Regions from separate parts of the Kitasatospora sp. NPDC101447 genome, predicted to be linked through region 2. Evidence: riboswitches for the same ligand, from Rfam matches in the RefSeq annotation. Region 2 holds a riboswitch; the other holds the start of a gene.
What was found. Region 2 has a riboswitch for glycine ahead of gcvT (glycine cleavage system aminomethyltransferase GcvT). Riboswitches for the same ligand answer to the same signal wherever they lie in the genome.
Positions count from the first base shown of each region.

Region 1: it holds a riboswitch for glycine, as region 2 does, so the genes downstream of both, gcvP (aminomethyl-transferring glycine dehydrogenase) here and gcvT (glycine cleavage system aminomethyltransferase GcvT) in region 2, are expected to answer to the same signal.

Region 1 covers NZ_JBIWNL010000024.1:120,058-126,102, forward strand. The annotation lists gene gcvP (aminomethyl-transferring glycine dehydrogenase) at 1-2,277, opposite strand, end outside; glycine riboswitch at 2,517-2,619, opposite strand; gene ACIRST_RS28660 (PRC and DUF2382 domain-containing protein) at 2,843-3,961, shown strand; gene ACIRST_RS28665 (MFS transporter) at 4,176-5,672, shown strand; gene ACIRST_RS28670 (DNA polymerase IV) at 5,867-6,045, opposite strand, start outside.
Region 2 covers NZ_JBIWNL010000004.1:380,991-387,035, reverse strand. The annotation lists gene ACIRST_RS08725 (enhanced serine sensitivity protein SseB C-terminal domain-containing protein) at 1-164, opposite strand, end outside; gene ACIRST_RS08720 (enhanced serine sensitivity protein SseB C-terminal domain-containing protein) at 281-1,084, opposite strand; glycine riboswitch at 1,340-1,447, shown strand; gene gcvT (glycine cleavage system aminomethyltransferase GcvT) at 1,679-2,800, shown strand; gene gcvH (glycine cleavage system protein GcvH) at 2,901-3,281, shown strand; gene glyA (serine hydroxymethyltransferase) at 3,366-4,646, shown strand; gene ACIRST_RS08700 (L-serine ammonia-lyase) at 4,864-6,045, shown strand, end outside.

The sequences.
Region 1 (6,045 bases), on a different contig from region 2:
CGAGATCGGACCGACACCGGTGGCCGGACCGGCCTCCGCCTGCAGCGGGTGGTTCGGCAGGTACGGCGCCAGGTGGGCGCGCACCGCGACCGGGCCGACGCCCGGACCGCCGCCGCCGTGCGGGATGCAGAAGGTCTTGTGCAGGTTCAGGTGCGAGACGTCCGCGCCGAACTTGCCCGGCTTGGCCAGACCGACCAGGGCGTTCAGGTTGGCGCCGTCCACGTAGACCTGGCCGCCGGCCTCGTGCACCATCGCGCAGATCTGGGTGATCTCGGTCTCGTACACGCCGTGGGTCGACGGGTAGGTGACCATCAGCACCGACAGGCTGTCGCGGTGCTGCTCGATCTTGGCCTTCAGGTCCTCGACGTCCACGTCGCCGTCGACCAGGGTCTTCACCACGACCACGCGCATGCCGGCCATCACGGCGGAAGCCGCGTTGGTGCCGTGCGCCGAGGACGGGATCAGGCAGACGTCACGCTGGGTGTCGCCGTTGGCGTGGTGGTAGGCGCGGACGGCCAGCAGGCCGGCCAGCTCGCCCTGGGAGCCCGCGTTCGGCTGGATCGAGACCGCGTCGTAGCCGGTCACCTCGACCAGCTGCTGCTCCAGCTGGCGGATCAGGGTCAGGTAGCCCTGGGCCTGGTCGATCGGCGCGAAGGGGTGGAGCTGGCCGAACTCCGGCCAGGTCACGGCCTCCATCTCGGTGGTCGCGTTGAGCTTCATGGTGCAGGAGCCCAGCGGGATCATGCCGCGGTCCAGCGCGTAGTCCCGGTCCGACAGGCGGCGCAGGTAGCGCAGCATGGCGGTCTCCGAGCGGTGGCTGTGGAAGACCGGGTGGGTCAGGTACTCGTCCTCGCGCAGCAGGGCGCCCGGCAGCGCGTCGGCGGTCTCGGCGACCTCGACCGCCTCGACGCCGAACGCGGCCCAGACGCCGGCCAGGTGCTCGCGGGTGGTGGTCTCGTCGGTGGAGATCGAGATCCGGTCCGCGCCGTCCTGGTGGACGTTGATGCCGTTGGCGCGGGCGGCGGCGGCGATCTCGGCGGCGCGGCCCGGGACGACGGCGGTGACGGTGTCGAAGAACTCGCCGTGCAGCAGCTCGACGCCGCCGGCCCGCAGGCCCTCGGCGAGGGCGGCGGCGTACCGGTGGGTGCGGCGGGCGATGTCGGCCAGGCCGTCCGGGCCGTGGTAGACGGCGTACATCGAGGCCATGACGGCGAGCAGCACCTGGGCGGTGCAGATGTTGCTGGTGGCCTTCTCGCGGCGGATGTGCTGCTCGCGGGTCTGCAGCGCCAGGCGGTAGGCGCGGTTGCCGTCGGAGTCGACGGAGACGCCGACCAGGCGGCCGGGCAGCGAGCGGGCGTACTCGGCGCGCACCGAGAGGTAGCCGGCGTGCGGGCCGCCGAAGCCCATCGGCACGCCGAAGCGCTGCGAGGTGCCGCAGGCGATGTCGGCGCCCAGCGAGCCGGGGGACTTGAGCAGGGTCAGCGCCAGCAGGTCGGCGGCGACGGCGACGATCGCGCCCAGGCCGTGCGCCTGCTCGATCACCGGGGTGAGGTCGCGGACCACACCGGTGGCGCCCGGGTACTGCAGCAGCACGCCGAAGACGCCGCGCTCGGCGATCTCGGCCGGGATGCCCTCGGACAGGTCGGCGACGACGACCTCGACACCGGTCGGCACCGCGCGGGTGTTGATCACCGCGATGGTCTGCGGCAGGGTCTCGGCGTCGACCAGGAAGACGCCGCCCTTGACCTTGGTGACGCGGCGGGCCAGCGCCATCGCCTCGGCGGCCGCGGTGCCCTCGTCCAGCAGCGAGGAGCCGGAGGTCGGCAGGCCCGTCAGGTCGGAGACCAGGGTCTGGAAGTTGAGCAGCGCCTCCAGGCGGCCCTGGGAGATCTCCGGCTGGTACGGGGTGTAGGCGGTGTACCAGGCCGGGTTCTCCATGACGTTGCGCAGGATCACCGGCGGGGTGAAGGTGCCGTAGTAGCCCAGGCCGATCATCGGCTGGAGCACCTGGTTGCGGCCGGCCAGCTCGCGCAGCTCGGCGAGGACCTGCGCCTCGGACCGGCCGGCGGGCAGGTCCAGGCCGGTGATGGAGCGGATCGCCTCGGGCACGGCGGTGGCGGCGAGCTCGTCCAGCGAGCCGTAGCCGACGGACGCCAGCATCTTCTCCTGCGCGGCGGCGTCGGGGCCGATGTGGCGGTTCTCGAAGGGGCTGGCCAGCTCAAGCTCGGTGAGGGTCGAGGCGCCGGTGGGGCGTCCCGCGTTCGGCTGGGCGTTCATGTGGTCGAGGCCTCCTGGTCACGGACCGGCGGGGGTACGCACGCCGGCCGACCTTCCCGCTGCGGACAGCGAACTCAGCCGTGGCGGGCGAACCCGACAGGCCTCCCCCTCTGTCATCGGGACCTGAGAGCTTCGCCCGCACGGAGCGCGCTGTGAGCGCTCCGTCGGCTTGCACCGTCGGTGAGGGTGGTGGTCGCCGGCTTCCGTGCCGACACTCCTGCCCTGCTTTCCAGAGTGACCTACCCCACACGGTACGGATGCCTGAGAGATTCCGGGGAGGAGTTGCTCCTTCGGCGCTCCGACCAGCGGTTTTCGCGGCGGAGACTCTCCCGAGCGGGCTCTGCGGTCGCCGCCCAGGGTACCAGCGGGAGGCCTTCCGATCACGGGTGCTTCAGGTCACGCCGGGTCTACGCGCGTCCCCCGGACGGCGCAGCACGCAGCCCGTCCGGCGCACCCCGGTCGCGCCCGTCCGATTCATGGCATTTGGTGTGAAGTGGCGGACGGAACGGGTGCTCCGGCCGCCTTCCTGCGGGGGTTCCGCAGGCCCAGCGCCCTGGAGGAATGAGTGCAGACCGACATCGACCCCCGGGACCTCATCGGCCACAAGGCGGTCGACCGCAACGGAGACAAGATCGGCACGGTCGACGAGGTCTATCTGGACGATGCCACCGGACGGCCCGAGTGGGCCGCCGTCCGGACCGGCATCTTCGGCCGGGACGCCTTCGTCCCGCTCACCACGAGCGACTTCTCCGGCGAAGAGCTCCGGGTCCCGTACGACAAGTCGCTGGTCAAGGAGTCCCCGGACTTCGGTGTGGGCCAGCACCTGTCCCCCGCCCAGGAACTCCAGCTCTACCGCTACTACGGCCTCGACACCCCGGGGAGCGACGACCCGGCCGGTGAGAGCGGCGGCCACGCCGCGCAGTCCGACCTCGACTTCGGCACCGCCCCGGCCGCCGCGCCCGCGACGGCTGCGGCGGCTGCGGCCACGGCCACGGCCACCACCACCAAGCCGCTCGCCCTCCGCTCGCCCGAGCCCGCCCCGACCGACACCAGCACCGCCCCGGAGGCCCACGTGCGCACCCTCAGTGCCCCCGCACCCGCCCACGCTCCCGCTCCCGCTCCCGCCGTCACGCCTCCCGTCGAGCCCAAGCCGCAACCGCAGCCGCAACCGCACCCGCACCCGCAGTCGCAGCCGGCCGAGAGCACCGTGGGCGCCGCCGCTCCCGCCCCCACCGACCCGGTCGAGATCACCTGCCGCGAGGAGCGACTGGAGGTCACCACCGAGTGGCACACCGTGGGCACCGCGAAGCTGCGCAAGTACGTGACGACCGAGCAGATCGAGCGCCGGGTCCCGGTGGTCCGCGAGCGCGTCCGGGTCGAGCGGATTCCGGTCGGCGAGGCCGAGCGCGCCTCCCTCACCGAGAAGGAGATCGCCGAGGCCGTCGAGGAGGTCACCCTCCGCGAGGAGCGTCCGGTGGTGCACAAGTACCTCGCCCCCGTCGAGCGCGTCCGCCTCGTCGTCGAGCGCTACACCGCCGAGGAGGTGATCCGGGACGAAGTCCGCCGCGAACACGTCGAGGTCCACGACGACACCCCCGCCGAGATCGCCGAGGGCCCACGCCCGTCACCGGCCGCTCCCGCCCCGGAGACCTCCCGCCCCGCCGCCATGCGCCCCCTCGTCTGACCAGCACCCCACCGAGGGCCCCGACCACCCGGCCGGGGCCCTTTTCCCATGCCCGGGCACCCGCTGCGACGGCCACCCCCGGCCCGCCACAGGCGCCCGACGGACGCCCGACACTCCGCCTTTGCCAAAGCTTAACCACTCGATATTTGACACTCTGAAGTATCTCCCTGCATGGTTACTTCAGTTCATTCACTATGTACGGGAGGAAGCAACCGTGAGTGAGGCACCCCAGCCCACCACCGCGGCCGAGAAGCAGAGCAGCACCCGGGTCCTGCCGGCCCTCATCCTGGCGATGCTGTCGTTCAGCGTGGTGCAGACCGCGGTCGTCCCGATCCTGCCCTCGCTGGCCAAGGAACTGAGCGTCTCAGGCTCCAGCATCACCTGGCTGATGACCGCCAACCTGCTCTCCGCCGCAGTGCTGACTCCCCTCCTCGGCCGCTTCGGCGACCTCCGGGGCCGTAAGCCGATGCTGCTGATCTCGCTGGCCGGTCTGGTCGCCGGCTCGGCACTGGCGGTCACCACCCACTCCTTCACGTGGCTGGTCGTCGCCCGCGTCCTGCAGGGCGCCGGCGGTGGCGTGATGCCGCTGGCGATCAGCATCGTCCGCGACGAGCTGCCCAAGCAGAAGGTGACCGGCGGCGTCGCCGCCATCAGCGCCTCGATGGGCGTCGGCTCCGGCCTCGGCCTGGTCGCGACCGGTCTCCTGCTGGAGCACTGGAACTACAAGTCGATCTTCTGGATGGGCCTGGTCTTCGGCCTGATCGCCGTCGCCCTGGTCGCCTTCCGCGTCCCGTCCGACCCGGTCACCGACAAGGAGGGCGGCGCCGACCCGCTCGGCGCGATCACCCTGGCCGGCTGGCTCTCCGCACTGCTCGTCGCGGTCAGCCAGGGCAACCACTGGGGCTGGACCTCCACCAAGACCCTCGGCCTCTTCGCCGTCGCCGCCGTCGTCGCCCTGGTCTGGGGCATCATCGAGACCAAGGTCAAGCACCCGCTCGTGGACATGAAGATGATGTCCCGCCCGGCCGTCGCCTTCACCAACACCGCGGGCCTGCTCATCGGCTTCGGCATGTACGGCTCCTTCATGGTCATCAGTAACTTCGCCCAGACCCCGGAGAAGCTGACCCACTACGGCTTCACCGCCACCGTCCTGCACGCCGGTGTCATGCTGCTGCCGTCCGCGATCGGCTCGATGGTGGCCGCCCCGCTCGGCGCGGTGCTGATCGCCCGTCGCGGTCCGCGTCTGCCGCTGGTCCTCGGTGGTGTCCTCGGCGCCATCGCGATGGCCTACCTGGCCCTGCGGCACAGCCACGAGGGCGACATCTACACCGCCTCGGCGATCTTCGGCCTGGGCGTCGGCCTCGCGTTCGCCGCGATGCCGGCCTACATCAACGGCGCCGTGCCGGTCGAGCAGAGCGGCATCGCCAACGGCATGAACTCGGTGCTGCGCACCGTCGGTGGCGCGATCGGCACCGCCGTGATGGCCGCCATCCTGACCGGCGACACCATGAAGCTGCCGCCGCAGATCCCGCTGACGCTGCCCACCCTGGACGCCTACAAGCACGCGTTCTGGACGGCGGCCGTGGTCTGCATCGTCGCCGGTGTCGTCCCGTTCCTGATCCGCACCGTCAAGCCGGCCGCTCCCCTGACCGTCGTCGAGGGCTCGGCCCAGCAGGACTCCAGCGACAAGCTGGTGAAGACCGACGCCTGACGAGGCGTCCGGCCCCGCGCTCAGGGACAGGGCGCGGGGCCCCGGTCCCCGTACGTCGCGAGGGCATCACGAACGTACGGAGTCCGGCACGGTGATGCGGCTCCACCCGGTACTCCCCCACCGGGTGGGGCCGTTTTCGTGTCCCGGCCCCGTCCGCCCGCGCCCGCCCTCCCGGTCGGCGCCCGCGCCCCCTCTCAGCCCCGCTCGCCCGCCCCGCCGTCCGCGTCCGGGTCCCGGCCTGCGCCCCCGCCCGGATCCACGCCCCCGACAGGGTCCGCGTCCCGGCGCAGCGGCAGCGGCCGGGCCGGCTCCAGCGCCGGGTCGTCCACCGCGAAGGTCCGCACCCGCCCCGGCCCGCTCCACGGCGTCTCGA
Region 2 (6,045 bases):
CGGCCGTCCGCCAGCGCGTGCAGCAGTCGCTCGTACGCGTCGTAGCGCTCCGGCGCGACCTCGCGCAGGGCGTGCTCCAACACGCCGGGGTCCGCTCCCGGGTGCCCGGCCGGGGCCTGGCCCCAGGGCCCCGGCGCCCCGCCCGCTCCCGTACCCGCACTCATGCGCCCACCTCGCCGCGCCTCTTTCCTCGAACCCGCCGGCCCGTCGGCCGTCTGCACGCACCCTATGGCGCGGCACCGGCCACCGCCACGGCGACGTGCCTACGAACGAACCCCGCTCACACCCGCGTGTAGAAAGGCATTACCCGGGTGAGCAGCCACTCGACCACCGGGTCGTCGGCGAGGTCGAGCAGTACGAGGTGGACGCCACCCGGCAGCGGCGCGGTTCCCAGCGCTCGGCCGAGCGCGTCGTTCACCGCGGCCGGCTCGGCCGGGGCCGCCGGATCCAACTGGACGCCCACGAACATCACGGTCGGCTCGCCCTCGATGCTGGCCAGCGCCCGGCGCGCGGTCAACACCCCGGGAAGGGCCGAAAGTTCGGCCCGGCAGGCGGCCAGGAAGTGCTCCGGGTCCTCGCCCGGCACCGGCTCGCGCAACGCCACCCGGCCGCCGGTCGGCGCCGCCGGATCCTCCGCGCCCTCCCAGCGGTCCTCGCGCGGACCGCGGCGCAGCTCGGCCACGCCCTGCGGCGGCACGGGGATGCCCACCGCCGCCTCCGGGTTCACCGCGATGCCCACGCCCAGTGGCAGCCCGCGGGCGAACTCCCAGACCGGCGCGATCGCGAAGGCCATCCCCGGCGCCTGCTGCAGGAACACCTCCTGCGAGGAGAACACCGGCACGTACGGGTCGCCGCCCAGCTCGATGATCGGCAGGTCCAGCGCCTGCCCCTGCGGGTCGGCCCCGGCCGGCAGCGGCACCCACACCTGGCTGCGGGCCAGCACCTCGATCACCCGCGGCGTCGCGCCCGGGTCGCCCATGGCCGCGGTCAGCACCTGCTCCAGCTCGTTGGCCGGCCACGTGCCACCCGACGGTGCCCCCTCGGGACCGCCCCACCCCTGCTGCTGCTCCACCGGGTACCCCATGCGCCGCCGATTCCGCCCTCTGCCGGTCGGCCGCCCTCTGCTGCGCCGACGCGGAGCAGTCTAGGGCCCGTGTTCGGGACGGCGCGGGGTGGTCGGGTCCGCCGTTCCCGCCCGACCCGGTCCCCTCCTCCCGCCCGATCCCGGCCCCCTCCTCCCGTGTGACCGGGTCCCCTCTCCCTTCCCGGTCCGGGACGTGCCATGATGTGCGCGTCCGACGGCATGCGCCGCGGGCTCCACAACTCCATACCGGCCGCTCGAACCCGCGCGGGAGAGCCCGGAGTGCCGCCAGCGTGGCGGCAGAGCCGGCGCCGAAGGAGCAAGTCCTCCCCGGAATCTCTCAGGCCCCCCTACCGCACGGGTTAGGCACATCTGGAAAGCGGCGCACGGCCCTGTCGCGCGCCCACCCACGGTGCAAGCCGCCATGCTGTCCCCCAAGCTGGAAACAGCTGCGGGCCGGCGGGGCGGTGAAGCTCTCAGGTTCGACGACAGATGGGGAGACCCACGCCGCCGCATGCCCGCGCGCAGGGTCGGCCCCCGAGCGGGTCCGGTCCGGCGCGTGCACCCCTGAGTGCCCCGACCGAGGAGTTCCTGGCCATGTCGTCCCTCCGCCTGACCGCGCTCGACGCGCTGCACCGCGCCCTCGGCGCGACCATGACCGACTTCGCCGGCTGGGACATGCCGCTGCGCTACGGCAGCGAGCGCGAGGAGCACCTCGCCGTCCGCACCAAGGCCGGTCTGTTCGACCTCTCCCACATGGGCGAGATCACCGTCACCGGCCCGCAGGCCGGGGAGATGCTGGACCACGCGCTGGTCGGCTTCGTCTCCGCGCTGGGCGTGCTGCGCGCCCGCTACACCATGATCTGCGCCGAGGACGGCGGCATCCTGGACGACCTGATCGTCTACCGCCTGCGCGAGGACGCCTTCCTGGTCGTCGCCAACGCCTCCAACGCCCAGCTGGTCCTCGACGAGCTGATCGCCCGCGCCAAGGGCTTCGACGCCGTCGTCACCGACGACCGCGACACCTACGCGCTGATCGCCGTCCAGGGCCCGGAGTCGACCGCCATCCTGGCCGGGACCACCGACGCCGACCTGCCCGGCCTGAAGTACTACGCGATCCTCCCGGCCCAGGTCGCCGGCCGCGAGGTGCTGCTGGCCCGCACCGGCTACACCGGCGAGGACGGCTTCGAGATCTTCTGCCGCCCGGCCGACGCCGAGGAGATCTGGCAGGCGCTGACCGCCGCCGGCGAGGGCCGCGGCCTGGTCCCGTGCGGCCTGTCCTGCCGCGACACGCTGCGCCTGGAGGCGGGCATGCCGCTGTACGGGCACGAGCTGTCCACCGACCTCACCCCGTTCGACGCGGGCCTGGGCCGGGTCGTCCGCTTCGACAAGACCACCAACGAGGGCGCCTTCGTCGGCCGCAAGGCGCTGGAGCAGGCCGCCGCCGCGGCCGAGGCCAACCCGCCGCGGGTGCTGGTCGGCCTGGTCTCCGAGGGCAAGCGCGTCCCGCGCGCCGAGTACAGCGTGGTCTCCGCCGACGGTGCCCCGATCGGCCGGATCACCTCCGGCGCGCCGTCCCCGACGCTGGGCCAGCCGATCGCGATGGCCTACGTCGACGCGGCCCACGCCGCTCCCGGCAGCACCGTCGCGGTGGACGTCCGCGGCAAGCACGAGCCGGTCCGGGTCGTGGCGCTGCCCTTCTACAAGCGCGCCCGCTGACGCCCGTCCGGGCCCCCCGTTTTCCCATAGACGCAGGTCGAAGCCGTCCGCGCGGCGGCCCGCTTCGTCGTACCCGCTTCCCATCCTGGAGAATGACGTCATGAGCAACCCCCAGCACCTGCAGTACACCAAGGAGCACGAGTGGCTGACGGCCGCTGAGGACGGTGTTTCCACGGTCGGCATCACCAAGCACGCCGCCGACGCCCTCGGTGACATCGTCTACGTGCAGCTGCCGGCCGTCGGCGACACCATCACCGCCGGCGAGACCTGTGGCGAGCTGGAGTCCACCAAGTCGGTCAGCGACCTGTTCTCCCCGGTGACCGGTGAGGTCACCGAGATCAACGAGGACGTCGTCGCCGACCCGGCCACCGTGAACGCCGACCCGTTCGGCAGCGCCTGGCTGTTCAAGGTGCGCGTCGAGTCCACCGACGAGCTGCTCAGCGCCGACGAGTACGAGGCCCTCACCAACCCCCAGGGCTGATCCACTGGTGCCGGGGCGGGCCGCCGTGCCGCGGCCCACCCCGCGCCGTCTCCCCCCTGTCGCTCCTCCCGGGAAGACCACACCATGACGGTTCTCAACCAGTCCCTGCACGCCCTCGACCCGGAGATCGCCGCCGCGGTCGACGCCGAGCTGCACCGCCAGCAGACCACGCTGGAAATGATCGCCTCCGAGAACTTCGCCCCGGTGGCGGTCATGGAGGCCCAGGGCTCGGTGCTCACCAACAAGTACGCCGAGGGCTACCCCGGCCGTCGCTACTACGGCGGCTGCGAGCACGTCGACGTGGTCGAGCAGATCGCGATCGACCGCATCAAGGCCCTGTTCGGCGCCGAGCACGCCAACGTGCAGCCGCACTCCGGTGCGCAGGCCAACGCCGCCGCGATGTTCGCGCTGATCCAGCCGGGCGACACCATCCTGGGCCTGAACCTGGCGCACGGCGGTCACCTGACCCACGGCATGAAGATCAACTTCTCCGGCAAGCTCTACAACGTGGTCGCGTACCACGTGGACGAGAAGACCGGCCAGGTCGACATGGCCGAGGTCGAGCGCCTCGCCAAGGAGCACCAGCCCAAGCTGATCATCGCCGGCTGGTCCGCCTACCCGCGCCAGCTGGACTTCGCCGAGTTCCGCCGGGTCGCCGACGAGGTCGGCGCGCTGCTCATGGTGGACATGGCGCACTTCGCCGGCCTGGTGGCCGCGGGCCTGCACCCGAACCCGGTGCCCTACGCCGACGTGGTCACCACCACCACCCACAAGACCCTGGGCGGCCCGCGCGGCGGCGTCATCCTGTCCAAGGCCGAGTACGCCAAGAAGATCAACTCCGCGGTCTTCCCCGGCCAGCAGGGCGGCCCGCTGGAGCACGTGATCGCCGGCAAGGCGGTCGCCTTCAAGGTCGCGGCCTCGGAGGAGTTCAAGGAGCGCCAGCAGCGCACCCTGGACGGCGCGCGCATCCTGGCCGAGCGCCTGCTGCAGGCCGACGTCGCCGAAGCCGGCGCGTCCGTCCTGTCCGGCGGCACCGACGTCCACCTGGTCCTGGTCGACCTGCGCAACAGCCAGCTCGACGGCCAGCAGGCCGAGGACCGCCTGCACGAGGTCGGCATCACGGTCAACCGCAACGCGATCCCGAACGACCCCCGCCCGCCGATGGTCACCTCCGGCCTGCGCATCGGCACCCCGGCCCTGGCCACCCGCGGCTTCCAGGCCGAGGACTTCCGCGAGGTCGCCGACATCATCGCCGAGGCGCTCAAGCCCGCCTTCGACGAGACCGTCGCCGCCGCGCTGAAGGCCCGCGTCACCGCGCTGGCCGACAAGTACCCGCTGTACCCGAACCTGGCCAACCAGGACTAGTCCGTACCGGCCGGGAGTGGACGACCGGCCGGTGGACAGGGCCCGAGTGACCGGCCTCACCCCGCCGGTGGACCAGGGACCCCGGGGCACCGCGCACACTGGACAGTGCGCGCGGTGCCCCGTCCCGTGTCGGCTCGCGCCCGCCCACCCGAAGCAAGCAAGCCCCCCCACGCCCCGCCCGCAAGTCCTTCCACGAGACCAGACAAGGACGTCCTCCGTGGCCATCAGTGTCTTCGACCTCTTCTCCATCGGCATCGGCCCGTCGAGCTCCCACACCGTGGGTCCGATGCGCGCCGCCCGGATGTTCGCCCGCCGACTGCGGTCCGAAGGCCTGTTGGCCCAGGTGACGGGTGTGCGCGCCGAGCTGTACGGCTCGCTCGGTGCCACCGGCCACGGCCACGGCACCCCGAAGGCCGTCCTGCTCGGCCTGGAGAACAACTCGCCCCGCACCGTCGACGTCGACCAGGCCGACAAGGACGTCGAGCGGATCACCGCCGAGAAGCGGATCAACCTGCTCGGCGAGCACGTCATCGACTTCGACCCCGACAGCCAGCTCGTGCTGCACCGCCGCCGCTCGCTGCCCTACCACGCCAACGGCATGACCCTCTGGGCCTTCGCGGCGGACGGCTCGACGCTGCTGGAGAAGACCTACTACTCGGTCGGCGGCGGCTTCGTCGTCGACGAGGACGCCATCGGCGCGGACCGGGTCAAGCCCGACGACACCGCGCTGCGCTACCCCTTCCGCACCGGCGAGGAGCTGCTGCGGCTCACCCGCGAGACCGGCCTGTCCATCTCCGGCCTGATGCTGGAGAACGAGAAGGCCTGGCGCAGCGAGGAGGAGATCCGCACCGGCCTGCTGGAGATCTGGGCCGTGATGCAGGAGTGCGTCCGGGCCGGCATGAGCCGCGAGGGCATCCTGCCGGGCGGCCTCAAGGTCCGCCGCCGCGCCGCCTCGGGGGCCCGGGCGCTGCGCGCCGAGGGGATCGGGCCGGCCAACGCGATGGAGTGGGTGACCCTCTACGCGATGGCGGTCAACGAGGAGAACGCCTCGGGCCGCCGGGTGGTCACCGCGCCGACCAACGGCGCGGCGGGCATCATCCCGGCCGTCCTGCACTACTACCTGAACTTCATTCCGGGCGCCGACGACGACGGCATCGTCCGCTTCCTGCTCGCGGCCGGCGCGATCGGCATGCTGTTCAAGGAGAACGCCTCCATCTCCGGCGCCGAGGTCGGCTGCCAGGGCGAGGTCGGCTCCGCCTGCTCGATGGCCGCGGGCGGCCTCGCCGAGGTCCTCGGCGGCACCCCCGAGCAGGTCGAGAACGCCGCCGAGATCGGCATCGAGCACAACCTCGGCCTCACCTGCGACCCGGTCGGCGGCCTCGTCCAGATCCCCTGCATC